3 regions of the Azospirillum sp. A29 genome follow, and region 2 is predicted to be linked to each of the others. Evidence: predicted binding sites of a transcription regulator. Region 2 holds the regulator's gene; each other region holds the start of a gene.

Region 1 (4,253 bases), on a different replicon from region 2:
GCCCGAATACCGGTTGGGGTACCGGCTGGAAGTGCCCCGACCGGGACACGGACGCGCGGTTGCCGGACGCGGCGCGCTGCGGGGAAATGGCTCCATGATCCGCACCGGCACCTCCGCAAGAGACATCCCCGCCATGACCGTCACCCTGCCCGGCTCCGTCGGTGCGGTCGTCGCCCTCATCCTGATGCTGACGGCGCTGGCCGGCTGGCGCCGGGTGGAGCCGGACGATCTGACCGGCTGGCGGACCGAACGGCTGGCGACCTTCCATGTCTGGCAGGCGAGCAGCCCGGCACGCGAGGTCTGGGACCATCCCGACGCGCCCGTCCTGGTCACCATCCCCGCCGGCAGCTATCTCCGGGGCTCCCCGGCCACGGAGACGGAACGGTTTCCCGACGAGCCGCCGCAAACCCCGGCGTCGGTCCAACATCCCATCGCCGTCGGCAAATATCCGGTCACCCGCGGCGAATATGCCAGCTTCATCCAGGACAGCGGCTATCGGCCACGGACGGTCTGCCGCGGCTATGCCGGCGAGACGGAGCTGCTGCCGCGCTGGCATTTCTCCTGGCGCCGACCGGGGTTCGTGCAGACGAACAACGACCCGGCGGTCTGTGTGAGCTGGTACGACGCCAAGGCCTATGTGGACTGGCTCAGCCGCCGGACCGGCAAGAGCTATCGCCTGCTGACGGAGACGGAGTGGGAATATACGGCCCGTGCCGGCACCCGGACCGCGCGCTGGTGGGGTGACGATCCGGCCAAGGGATGCGATGCGGCGAACGTCGCCGACCTGTCGGCCAAGGACCGCTTCACCGATTGGGAGGTGGCGAACTGCCGCGACGGCGCCCTGTTCACGTCGCCGGTCGGCAGCTACCGCGCCAACGGCTTCGGCCTTTACGACATGCTGGGCAATGTCTGGCAGTGGGTGGAGGACTGCGCCCCGGACGGACGGTCCGAAGCGACCTGTTCGCAGCGGACGATGCGCGGCGGGTCGTGGCACAGCAACCCGCGCTATGTCCGCTCCGCCGTGCGCCGGGTGGACGCGGCCGAGAGCGGCTATGCCGCCTACGGCATCCGCGTCGCCCGCGATCCCTAACCCCGCGATCCCTGGCGAGGCTGGGGATCAGCTGCGCAGAACCTCCAGCGCCGACAGGCCCTGCACCGCATGGTCGAGGAAGGCACGCACCCGGCCGGGCATCAACCTTGCGGTCGGCACCACGACATGGACCGGCAGCGGCTCCGGCTCGGCGTGCGACATCAGGCGCACCAGCGTACCGGCGGCGAGGTCGTCCGCCGCCTGATAGGACAGCGGGCGGGCGACGCCGTGCCCGTCACGGGCGGCGAGCAGGGCCGGCTCGATGTGGCTGACCGCCAGCTTCGGCGTCACCCGCAGCACCCGCTCCCGCCCGTCGATCAGAAAGCGCCAGTCCGGCGGACCGGGCCGGGCCGTCGTCAGGATGATGTCGTGGCCGGACAGATCCTCCGGCATCGACGGCATGCCGCGCCGCGCCAGATAGCCGGGGCTGGCGACCAGAAAGCGCCCGACCTGCCCCACCCGCCGGGCGACGAGGCCGGAATCGGGCAGCGGGCCGATGCGGATCGCCACGTCCAGCTCCTCCTCGATCAGGTCGAGGTTGCCGTCGGACAGCGTCAGCTCGACACGGATGTCCGGAAACTCCCGCATGAAGTCGAGGACCAGAGGCGTCACATGCTTGCGCCCGAACATCACCGGCGCGGTGACGCGCAGCCGCCCGCGCATTGGCCGGTCGGTTCCGGTGGCGGCCAGCGCCTCGTCGTAATCGGCCAGCAGCCGGCGCGCCTGCTCGGCCAGCCGCCGTCCGGCATCGGTGGGGGCAAGGTTGCGGGTGGTGCGCTCGATCAGCCGCACACCCAGCCGCTCCTCCAGCCCCGACAGCGCGCGGGTGACGGCGGGCGCCGACCGCCGCAGCCGCTTGGCCGCACCGGCAAGGCTGCCGGTCTCCAGGATCGCGACGAAGATCGTCAGTTCATCCAACCGGTCCATAATTCTTCCAATTCCTGAAAGAGTCCCTTTTCATCAAAGCCTATTCCTGCGAAGCGGCGCAAGTGGTCGGGTGTGGGCATCCGCGACCCACAGAGAAGGGAGCCTTGTCATGGGCACCAGCACCGATCCCGCCATCACACTGTACGGCACGCCGCTGTCGGGGCATGCCCACCGGGTCGAAGCCTTCCTGAACATCCTCGGCCTGCCCTATCGCTATGTCGATGCGAATGCCGAGCTTCGCCGGTCGGATGCCTTCCTCGCCCTGAACCCGTTCGGACAGATCCCGGTGCTGGTCGACGGCGATCTCGTCCTGCCGGACTCGGTCGCCATTCTCGTCTATCTCGCCGACCGCTACGACGCTTCCGGCCTGTGGAACCCGAAGGCGCCGGACGAGACGGCGCAGGTGCAGCGCTGGCTGTCGGTCGCCGCCGGCGACCTGCGCTTCGGGCCGGCGCTGGCGCGCATCCTGACGCTGTGGGGCGGGGCCGGGACGCTGGCCGACGCGCAGAGGGTCGCGGAACGCCTGCTGCGCTTCATGGACAGCCATCTGGCGACCCGCGACTGGCTGGCCGCGGAGCGGCCGACCATCGCCGACATCGCCTGCTACGCCTATGTCGCCCGCGCCCCGGAAGGCCACATCCCGCTCGATCCCTATCCGGCGGTCCGTCGCTGGCTGGAGCGGGTGGAGGCAATCCCGGCGCTGACTCCAATGCCGGAAAGCGCCATCCCCCAGCCGGCCTGAGACCCGCCGCCGGATACCCTGACGCGAGCGTATCTGGTTACCGTGACGCAAGCGTATCTGATTACCGTGACGCAAGCGTATCTGATTACCGTGACGCAAGCGTCACGGGACCGTCGCCAAGCACCTGAATCTGTGCTTCGATGACAGTTCCATGACACTTGATGGATGGATGAGTCGATGCGCAATTCCGCCTGTTCCGGGCGCTGGTCGCTGCTGTCCGGTGCGGTTGCCCTTTCCCTTCTGGCCGGCCCCTCCCTGGCGGCGGATCCGGCTCCCCAAGGCCCGGTGCCGCAAAGCGATCTGCTGAACGCCGAGCTGTGGATGCAGCGGTCGGTCGAATACAAGGCGAACTCGCTGGCGGTCTATGCGCTGGGCAGGATCCAGCTGGACAAGGCACTGGCCGAAAAGAACTGGACCGCGGCGACCGAGCAGACCGGCAGCTACCAGGACCTGCCGCCGGCCGTGGTGCTGGACCTGGACGAGACGGCGATGGACAACTCCGCCTATCAGACCGGGCTGGTCACCACCAACGGCGAATTCTCGCCCAAGACCTGGGATGCCTGGGTGAAGGCGGAGAAGGCGACGGCGGTGCCGGGGGCGGTCGAGTTCACCCAGTACGCCGAATCGAAGGGCGTGAAGGTGTTCTACGTCACCAACCGCAACGCCGACCAGGAGGAGCCGACCCGCCGCAACGCGCAGGCGCTGGGCTTCCCGATGGGCGGCAACGTCGATACCTTCCTGATGTCGAAGGAAAAGCCGGACTGGGGTTCGGCGAAAGGGACGCGGCGCGCCTACATCGCCAAGGATTACCGGATCGTTCTGCTGTTCGGCGACAATTTCGGCGACTTCAGCGATGCCTACAACGGCAGCGAAGCCGACCGCCTGAAGGCGTTCGAAGCGGCGAAGGAGCATTTCGGGCGCGACTGGCTGATGCTGGCCAATCCCGGTTACGGCTCGTTCGAGAGCGCGCCCTTCGGGCATAATTTCAAACTGTCGGCGGACGAGAAGCGGGCCAGGAAGATCGGCGCGCTGGAGCCCTGGGTGGCACCGGCCCAATAACGGCCTGCCCAATAACAGCTTGAGAGGACGGTGCGCCGGGCCTGGAGTGTTGACCTTCAGAAGATCAGGCGCACCGCTTCCACGATCAGCAGCCACGGCGTGCCGATCATGACGGTCCAGACCGCCAGACGCGGCAGGCCGCTCATCTTGCGGACCTTCGGTTCAGCGGAGGGGGCGGCTTCGAACGAGGCGGCGTTATAGATCGACATGACCTGCGGCTCCGTGAGCAAGATGGCGTTGAGGTCATCATGCGGTTCGGATCCTTAACGACCTTTAAAGAGCGCAGCCTGCGAAGTCGGCGTTTGCGCATTACCTCGACTGGATAAGTATACTCCCGGCGAAGGCAGGGCCGTGGCGCCGGATGACAGTAACCACGACCCCGCCATACCCCGAACGTTATGGCTTCGCCACGTGCCAGACGTTGTTCACGCCGTC
Region 2 (4,253 bases):
AGCGCGCCGTCCTGCAACGCTTCCCCAACATCACCATGGTGCGGGTGAAGGACGCGCTCGACACGGTGGCGGAGATGCTGGGCCACATCGGCACCGCGGTGCGCATCGTCGCCGGCATCACGCTGGCCGCCGGCACGCTGGTGCTGGCCGGAGCGGTCGCCGCCGGCCACCGCCGCCGGGTGTACGACGCGGTGGTGCTGAAGGTGCTGGGCGCCACGCGCGGCGACGTGCTGCGCGCCTTCCTGCTGGAATACGGGCTGCTCGGCCTGCTGACCGCGGTCATCGCCGGCATCATCGGCACGCTGACCGCCTGGGCGGTGCTGAAGTTCCTGATGCATTGGGAATGGAGCTTCCTGCCGTCGGCGGTCATCACCACCGCCTTGCTGAGCACGGCGATCACGCTGGCTTTCGGGTTCTATGGTACTTGGCGGGCTCTGGGCCAGCCTTCGGCGCCATTGCTTCGGAACGAGTGACTCCCGTATGATGAACCCGCAGGAAAAACGAATCGTGAAAGCTTTTTCATCTGGAAAAAGCGCCGCCGATTCCTATTGAACCGCATGGCGGACTCGCCAATATGTCCTGCGACGGGATCACCCAATTCCACCAAGGAAACCAAACCATGGCAGACCCGACCTATAACCGCTTCGCGACCGCAGGCCGCGCGACAGATCGGGGATACTTCGACGAAGGCCTGCGCCAGCACATGCTGCGCGTGTACAACTACATGGGTGCCGGCCTGATCCTGACGGGTCTGGTCGCCGCACTCGTGTCGTCCAGCCCGGCCATGATGGCCACCATCTTCGGCACCCCGCTGAAGTGGGTGGTGATGCTGGCGCCGCTGGCCTTCGTCATGGTGCTGTCCTTCGGCATCCAGCGCCTGTCCTTCGCATCGGCACAGATGATCTTCTGGGCCTACTGCGGCGCGATGGGACTGTCGATGTCGGCCATCTTCCTGGTCTTCACCGGGGCGTCGATCGCGCTGACCTTCTTCGTCACCGCGGCGACTTTCCTGGCGATGAGCCTCTACGGCTACACCACCAAGGCCGACCTGTCGAAGATGGGCTCCTTCCTGATGATGGGCGTCATCGGCCTGGTGATCGCCGGCCTGGCGAACATCTTCTTCCAGTCGCCGGCCCTGCACTTCGCGATCTCCGCCATCGGCGTGCTGATCTTCACCGGCCTGACCGCCTACGACACCCAGGCGATCAAGGAAAGCTACGCCGAGGGCTACGATCACGAGAGCACCGGCAAGCTGGCCCTGATGGGCGCCCTGACGCTGTACCTGGACTTCATCAACCTGTTCCAGTTCCTGCTGCAGTTCCTGGGCCAGCGCAACAACGACTGATCCCCAGACATCAGATCAGAGACATCTGACCCGAGACGCCTGATCGGACAAGCATCGGATCACGCGCCAGCCGCCCGGAAGCACCCGCTTCCGGGCGGTTTTCTTTTCCGGTCAGGGCTCGACGGTCACCGGGTCGCCGACCTTGAGACCCAGCACGCGGTCGGCCCGCCCGCGGTTGACGGCGATCTCCGCCAGCCCGTTGGAGTTCTCGTACCACAGCGGCTCTCCCGGCCCGACAGCGCCGAAGGTGCGGGCACGGGCGATGCGGGCGCCACCGGCGGTCAGCACCGCATCGGCGGGCAGGGCGGATGCCCGCATGCCGGTCATGGCGTTGCCGTAGACATCGACATAGACGATGCGGGCCAACTCGTCCGGCCAGTCCGGCCGGTCGATGGCGGCGGGATCGAGCGGGCTGCGCGCGACGGCCTGCCCGGTGGCGAGGCTGGCGGCGACGGGGGCGAACAGGTCGCGGCCGTGGAAACTGGCGGACAGCCGGTCCGGGATCCAGTCGATCTTCCAGACGTTTAGCGACGTTGCGCGGCGGGCGATCAGGGCGAACAGGCCGTTGTCCGGACCGACGAACCAGCGCCCGTCGGCCTCCACCATCACCGGCTGCCGGTCGGTGCCGACGCCGGGATCGACGACAGAGAGAAAGACGCTGCCGGCCGGGAAGGCCGGGGCGTAGGCCGCCAGCAGATAGGCGGACAGCTGCGGGTCGAAGGCGGGGGCGTCGGCGAACAGGTCGATGACCGGCACGCCGGGTGCCTGTTGCGCCAACACCGCCTTCATCTGGCCGGTGTAGGGACCGGATAGCCCGAAATCGGTGAAGAGCAGGATCATTAGGGGCATGGGGGAGGGCATGGAGGCAGTCTCACCAGTGCTGCGGTGGTTCGGCCCCCATCCTACCCCCATCCCAACGCTGGGCTCACACCGACTTGGTATCCAACGCGTAGCCGGCCGACCGCACGGTGCGGATCAGGTCCAGCTCGTCCTCCTCGTTCATCGCCTTGCGCAGGCGGCGGATGTGTACGTCGACCGTACGCGGCTCGACGTACACGTCGTGGCCCCATACCAGATCGAGCAGCTGCTCGCGCGAGAAGACGCGGCCGGCATGCTGCATGAAGTGGCGCAGCAGGCGGAATTCGGTCGGGCCGAGGTGTACGTCCCGACCGTTGCGGCGGACGCGGTGGGCGGCCAGATCCATCGTCACGTCGGCGAAGGTCAGCACCTCGTCGGTCATGCCGGGCGAGGCGCGGCGCAGCACGGCGCGCATGCGGGCGACCAGCTCGGTCGGCGAGAAGGGCTTAGTGATGTAGTCGTCGGCCCCGGAATTCAGGCCGCGCACCCGGTCGCCTTCTTCGCCGCGGGCGGTCAGCATGATGATCGGGATGTCGCGGGTCTTGGCGTTGCGGCGCAGCTGGCGGCAGACCTCCAGCCCGCTCATCAGCGGCAGCATCCAGTCCAGCAGGACGATGTGCGGCGTCTGTTCGCCGGCGGCCAGCAGGGCCTCCTCGCCGTCGCTGGCGGTGGCGACGCGGAAGCCTTCCTTTTCAAGGTTGTACTTCAGCAGCGTCAGGATGTCGGCCTCGTCCTCGACGATCAGGACGAGCGGCTTCAGGGCCGCATTCATGGTGGCTCCGTTCACAGCGCGCGTCTCGACGTTAACCGGCATGGCACAGCCTTTTCAACAAAGGAGGGAAGAGGGGCGGGCGTCAGGCACACAGGGCGGATCTCAGCCATAGCGGCCGGTGATGTAGCCCTGGGTGCGCTCGTCGCGCGGGTTGGTGAAGATTTCCTCGGTGTCGTCGCACTCCACCATCTCGCCCAGATGGAAGAAGGCGGTGCGCTGCGACACGCGGGCGGCCTGCTGCATGTTGTGGGTGACGATGACGATGGTGTAGTTGGCCCGCAGCTCATCGATCAGTTCCTCGATGTGGGCGGTCGCGATGGGGTCGAGCGCCGAGCAGGGCTCGTCCATCAGGATCACCTCGGGGCTGACGGCGATGGCGCGGGCGATGCACAGCCGCTGCTGCTGGCCGCCGGAGAGGCTGGTGCCGGGTTCGCGCAGCCGGTCCTTCACCTCGCCCCACAGGCCGGCGCGCTTCAGCGAGGTCTGCACCACCTCGTCCAGCTCGTCCCGGCCGGAGGCCAGCCCGTGGATGCGCGGGCCGTAGGCGACGTTGTCGTAGATCGACTTGGGGAAGGGGTTCGGCTTCTGGAACACCATGCCGACGCGGGCGCGCAGCTGCACCGCATCGACCGCCTTGCCATAGACGTCCTCGCCGTCGAGCGCGATCCGCCCCTCGACCCGGCAGCCCTCGATGGTCTCGTTCATCCGGTTCAGGCAGCGCAGGAAGGTCGACTTGCCGCAGCCGGACGGGCCGATCAGCGCCAGCACCCGGTTTTCCCGGATGTCGAGGTCGATGCCCTTCAACGCCTGCTTGGCGCCGTAGAACACCTTCACCCCACGGGCGGTCATCTTGTTGGGCAGCGCGGCGCCGGAGCGTTGACCAGCACGGTCGTCGGCACGGGGCCGCAGCTTCAGCGGGTTCTGAATGCTCATGACGCTCACCACCGTCTCTCGAAAATCTTGCGCAGGATTACGGCCGCGCCGTTCAGCAGGATCAGGACGCCGAGCAGGATCAGGATCGCCGCCGAGGTGCGCTCGGTGAAGGCCCGCTCCGGGCTGTCGGCCCACATGTAGATCTGCACCGGCAGCACCGTGGCGCTGTCGGTCAGCCCGTGGGGGATGTCGACGATGAAGGCGACCATGCCGATCATCAGCAGCGGCGCCGTCTCGCCCAGCGCGCGGGCCATGCCGATGATGGTGCCGGTCAGGATGCCGGGCATCGCCAGCGGCAGCACATGGTGCAGCACCGTCTGCAGGGGCGAGGCGCCGATGCCCAGC
Region 3 (4,253 bases), 930 kb from region 2:
AACCAGATGGGCGTTGATCCGGCGCAGGTCGCGCAGGATGTCGAGGTGGAGAGCGCTGGTCTCCACGCTTTCCTTGCGGCCGGCGCGCAGGCGGGCGAAATGCGCCTCGGTGGCGCTGGTCTCCAGATCGCGGATCACCTCCTTTTCATGGATCAGAGCGCGGGCGGAACGGACGTCGCGCGATACGAAGACGGCGGCGGCGAGCCGCTGGGTTTCGCTCAGCCGTTCCAGCATGCCGGCGATCTCGCCAGCCCCCTCGGTGGAGAAGCGCAGCTTGCGCCGGATCTTCTTCGAGGCCGTCTCCATCAGATTGCAATCGACGATGTCGCCGACATGCTCGAGGTTGATGGTGAAGGTCAGCACGTCCGACATCCGGCTGGCGTCGCTTTCGTCCAGATCCTCGACATTGATCTGGGTGAGGTAGCCTTTGATTGCCTCGTGCAACCGGTCCAGCACATCGTCCATGCGGCGGATCTCCTGCACCCGCTTGCGGTCGTCGGTCTGGATCACGTCCAAGGCACCACGCAGCATGCCGTCCACCGTGTCGGCCATGCGCAACGCCTCGCGGGAGGCGTTGGCGATGGCAAGGTGTGGAATGCGCAGCGCGCTGCGGTCGAGATAGAGCGGCATCGCCGGGTCGGTGACAGCCACCCGCTCCGGGAACATCCGGGTCAGTGCTCGCGCGAACCAGGGCAGCGGGCCGATGAACAGCCCGGCCATCGCCAGATTGAAGGCGAGGTGGAAATTGGCGGCCAGCCGCGTGGCGTCCGGCGACACGGCTTGCAGGCCGGCGGTGATCGGCTCCAGCAGCGGCACGACGATGAGGCAGCCGACGAGGCGGTTGATCAGGTTGCCGACCGGCAGCCGCCGGGCCGCCGGGTTGCGGCCGTCGCCGCCCGGTCCCTCGATCACCGGATTGACGGCGCTGCCCAGGTTGGCCCCGGCCACCATGGCGATTGCGGCTTCCGGACCGATCACCCCGCCGCCTGCCAGCGAGGCGATCAGCAGGATGGCGGCGACGCTGGAATGGGCGGCCCAGGACAGCAGTGCCGCCAGCATCACCGCCACCACCGGATCGGCGGTCAGCATCGTCAGCATCCGCCGCAGCATCGGCGCATTCTCCGCCGGGGCGATGGTCGCCAGCAGCAGGTGCAGCGACAGCAGCATCAGGCCCAGCCCGATGGCGACCCGCCCCAGATCACGGCTGCGCGTCCGCGCCCCGCGGCGGAAGGCGATGAAGCCGCCCAGCAGCAGGACCGGCGCCACATGGGCGACGTCGAAGGCGAGGATCTGGACGATCAGGGTGGAGCCGACATTGGCCCCCAGCATCACCGCCAGCGCCGGCATCAGCGACACCAGCCCGGTGGCGGTGAAGCCGGTCGCCATCAGTCCGGTGGCGGTGCTGCTTTGCAGCAGCATGGTGATGCCCATGCCGGACAGGAAGGCGGTCCAGCGGTTGCGCAGACCGGCCCCGAGGATGCGGCGCAGGTCGCCGCCCAGCGCGCGGGTCAGCCCGCTCTGCACCATGTGCAGCCCCCACAGGAGCAGCACGACATTTCCGGCGAGTTCCAGCAGCACCCGTGTCGCCTGCATCGCACCCCCTCTGTCGGATCGGGGATGCGGTCAGGCGGCACCCCTAACTGAAGGGTAGGGTGCGCGGATTGTTACGACAATATGACAGTTGGGTGACAGCGTAGGGGGAAGGGGGCCATGAAGCCCCTGTTCCCCCGGTCGGCATGCTTCAGACGTTGAAGCGGAAGTGGAATATGTCGCCGTCCTGGACGACATATTCCTTGCCTTCCTGGCGCATCTTGCCGGCGTCCTTCGCTCCCTGCTCGCCACCGAGGGTGACGTAGCTGGTGTAGTCGATGGTTTCGGCGCGGATGAAGCCGCGTTCGAAATCGGTGTGGATGACGCCGGCGGCTTCCGGGGCCTTGGCGTGGCGGCGCACGGTCCAGGCCCGCGTCTCCTTCGGACCGACGGTGAAGAAGGTGATCAGGTCCAAGAGCTTGAAGCCGGCGCGGATCAGCTTGTTCAGGCCGGTTTCCTCCAGCCCCATCGACTCAAGGAATTCGGCCTTCTCGGCCGGGTCGGACAGCTGGGCGACCTCGGACTCGATGGCGGCGGAGATGACGACGACCTCGGCATTCTCGGCCTTGGCCTTCTCGGCGACCTTGGCCGAGAAGCTGTTGCCGGTGGCGGCCGACGCCTCTTCGACATTGCAGACATAGAGCACCGGCTTCGACGTCAGCAGCATGAACTGCTTGAACACCGGCTTCTCTTCCTCGGACACCTCGACCACGCGGGCGGGCTTGCCGTCCTGCAGCACCTTCAGGGCGCGCTCCATCAGGTCGGCCTTGATCTTGCTGTCCTTGTCGCCGCCCTTCGCCTTCTTCTGCAGGCTGGTCAGCTGGCGCTCAAGACTTTCCATGTCGGCGAGCATCAGCTCGGTCTCGACCACCTCGGCATCGCGCAGCGGATCGACATTGCCCTCGACATGGGTGATGTCGTCGTCCTCGAAGCAGCGCAGCACATGGACGATGGCATCCACCTCGCGGATGTTGGCGAGGAACTGGTTGCCCAGCCCTTCACCCTTCGACGCCCCGCGGATCAGGCCGGCGATGTCCACGAACTCCAACTGGGTCGGGACGACCTTCTGCGACTTGGCGATCTCGGCCAGCTTGTCCTGCCGCGGGTCGGGCACGCTGACGCGGCCGACGTTCGGCTCCTTGGTGCAGAAGGGGAAATTCGCCGCCTCTGCCGCCTGGGTGGCGGTCAGGGCGTTGAAAAGGGTCGACTTGCCGACGTTCGGCAGGCCGACGATGCCGCAATTGAAGCCCATGGTTGGGTGCTCGCCGTCGGAAATGCTGGAATTGACGCGCTTTATCCTACGATGGGGACCAAAGCGCAAACGCGAAGTGGGGGAAGGCGGGAACCGGCAAGGCCCGGCAGGGGACTATTTGCCCTGGGTCGCCACCGTCACCTTGTTCATGAACAGCTCCGGCTGCCCATCGACGATCAGCGGCAGGTTGTCGGACACGGCATCCAGCAGCGGGTCGATCCAGCTCTGGTCGGCCTTGGCGAAGTCGTGCAGCACATAGCCGCTGACCAGATCCTTGTTGCCGGGATGGCCGATGCCGAGCCGGATGCGCCAGTAGTCCTTGCCGATATGCGCGTCGATGGAGCGCAGGCCGTTGTGGCCGCCATGGCCGCCGCCCTTCTTCACCCGGATCTTACCGGGAGGCAGGTCCAACTCGTCATGGATGACGACGACGTTCTCGGGCTTCAGCTTGTAGAACTGGAGGGCGGCCACCACCGACTGGCCGGACAGGTTCATGAAAGTGGCGGGCTCCAGCGCCAGCACCTTGTCGCCGGCGACAGTGCCCTCGGCGGTCTGGCCCTGGAACCGCTTCTTCCACGGGGTGAAGCGGTGGCGCTGGGCGATGGTCTCCACCGCCATGAAGCCGATGTTGTGGCGGTTGCGGGCATACTCGTTGCCGGGGTTGCCCAATCCGACCAGAAGCAGCATGTCCCTCACCCTTTATTCGAAACCCAGGCTCCACAAACGAAGTGGGGGGCCGAAGCCCCCCACCGTAACCATCTTCGAAGAACGGACGCTCCCGATCAGGCAGCGGCGCCCTCTTCCGACTTCAGGCCCGACGGCGCAACGATGGTCGCGATGGTGAAATCGCGGTCGGTGATCGTCGAGGTCACACCCTCCGGCAGCTTGACCGAGGAAATGTGGATCGAGTCGCCGACATCGAAGCCTTCGCACGAGATGGTGATGTGCTCAGGGATGCTGTCGGCCGGGCAGCTCAGCTCCAGCTCGTGACGGACGATGTTCAGCACACCGCCGCGCTTCAGGCCGGCCGACTTGTCCTGGTCGGCGAACTCGACCGGAACCTGCACGTTGATGCGGGTGTCGGACGAAACGCGCAGGAAGTCGACATGCAGCGGGACGTCGGTCACCGGGTGGAACTGCACGTCGCGCGGCAGGACGCGGTGGGCAGAGCCGTCGACGGTGACGTCGAACAGGTGCGTGAAGAAGCCCGGCTGATGCAGGACGCGGGTGAACTCGAACTTCTCGAGCGAAATGGTGACAGGAGCCTGCTTACCACCGTAGATGACGGCCGGAATACGGCCGTCACGGCGGGTCTGGCGGGCGGTCCCCTTGCCGGCCCGTTCGCGCGTCTCAGCGCCGAGCGGAATGATCTTGGTCATGACGATGCTCCAAAACGAAAAGGGCGCCGGCC

The links. The regulator PhoB, encoded in region 2, activates phosphate uptake and scavenging genes when phosphate is short. The targets are predictions, from matches to a motif close to TNTCATAAAACTGTCA.
Region 1: ABNQ38_RS32500 (5'-nucleotidase, lipoprotein e(P4) family) is a predicted target of PhoB. The motif match lies at 2,901-2,916, and genes of this name have one in related genera.
Region 3: ABNQ38_RS27790 (Na/Pi cotransporter family protein) is a predicted target of PhoB. The motif match lies at 1,676-1,691, and genes of this name have one in related genera.

The regions. Positions count from the first base shown of each region.
Region 1 covers NZ_CP170467.1:963,556-967,808, reverse strand. Annotated here, with positions in the region: gene ABNQ38_RS32515 (formylglycine-generating enzyme family protein) at 95-1,090, shown strand; gene ABNQ38_RS32510 (LysR family transcriptional regulator) at 1,118-2,017, opposite strand; gene ABNQ38_RS32505 (glutathione S-transferase family protein) at 2,127-2,759, shown strand; gene ABNQ38_RS32500 (5'-nucleotidase, lipoprotein e(P4) family) at 2,925-3,818, shown strand; gene ABNQ38_RS32495 (hypothetical protein) at 3,875-4,027, opposite strand; gene ABNQ38_RS32490 (hypothetical protein) at 4,215-4,253, opposite strand, start outside.
Region 2 covers NZ_CP170466.1:1,748,238-1,752,490, forward strand. Annotated here, with positions in the region: gene ABNQ38_RS23215 (ABC transporter permease) at 1-473, shown strand, start outside; gene ABNQ38_RS23220 (Bax inhibitor-1/YccA family protein) at 620-1,345, shown strand; gene ABNQ38_RS23225 (S-adenosyl-l-methionine hydroxide adenosyltransferase family protein) at 1,457-2,185, opposite strand; gene phoB (phosphate regulon transcriptional regulator PhoB) at 2,271-2,975, opposite strand; gene pstB (phosphate ABC transporter ATP-binding protein PstB) at 3,078-3,824, opposite strand; gene pstA (phosphate ABC transporter permease PstA) at 3,914-4,253, opposite strand, start outside.
Region 3 covers NZ_CP170466.1:2,679,890-2,684,142, forward strand. Annotated here, with positions in the region: gene ABNQ38_RS27790 (Na/Pi cotransporter family protein) at 1-1,593, opposite strand, end outside; gene ychF (redox-regulated ATPase YchF) at 1,742-2,842, opposite strand; gene pth (aminoacyl-tRNA hydrolase) at 2,957-3,529, opposite strand; gene ABNQ38_RS27805 (50S ribosomal protein L25/general stress protein Ctc) at 3,625-4,221, opposite strand.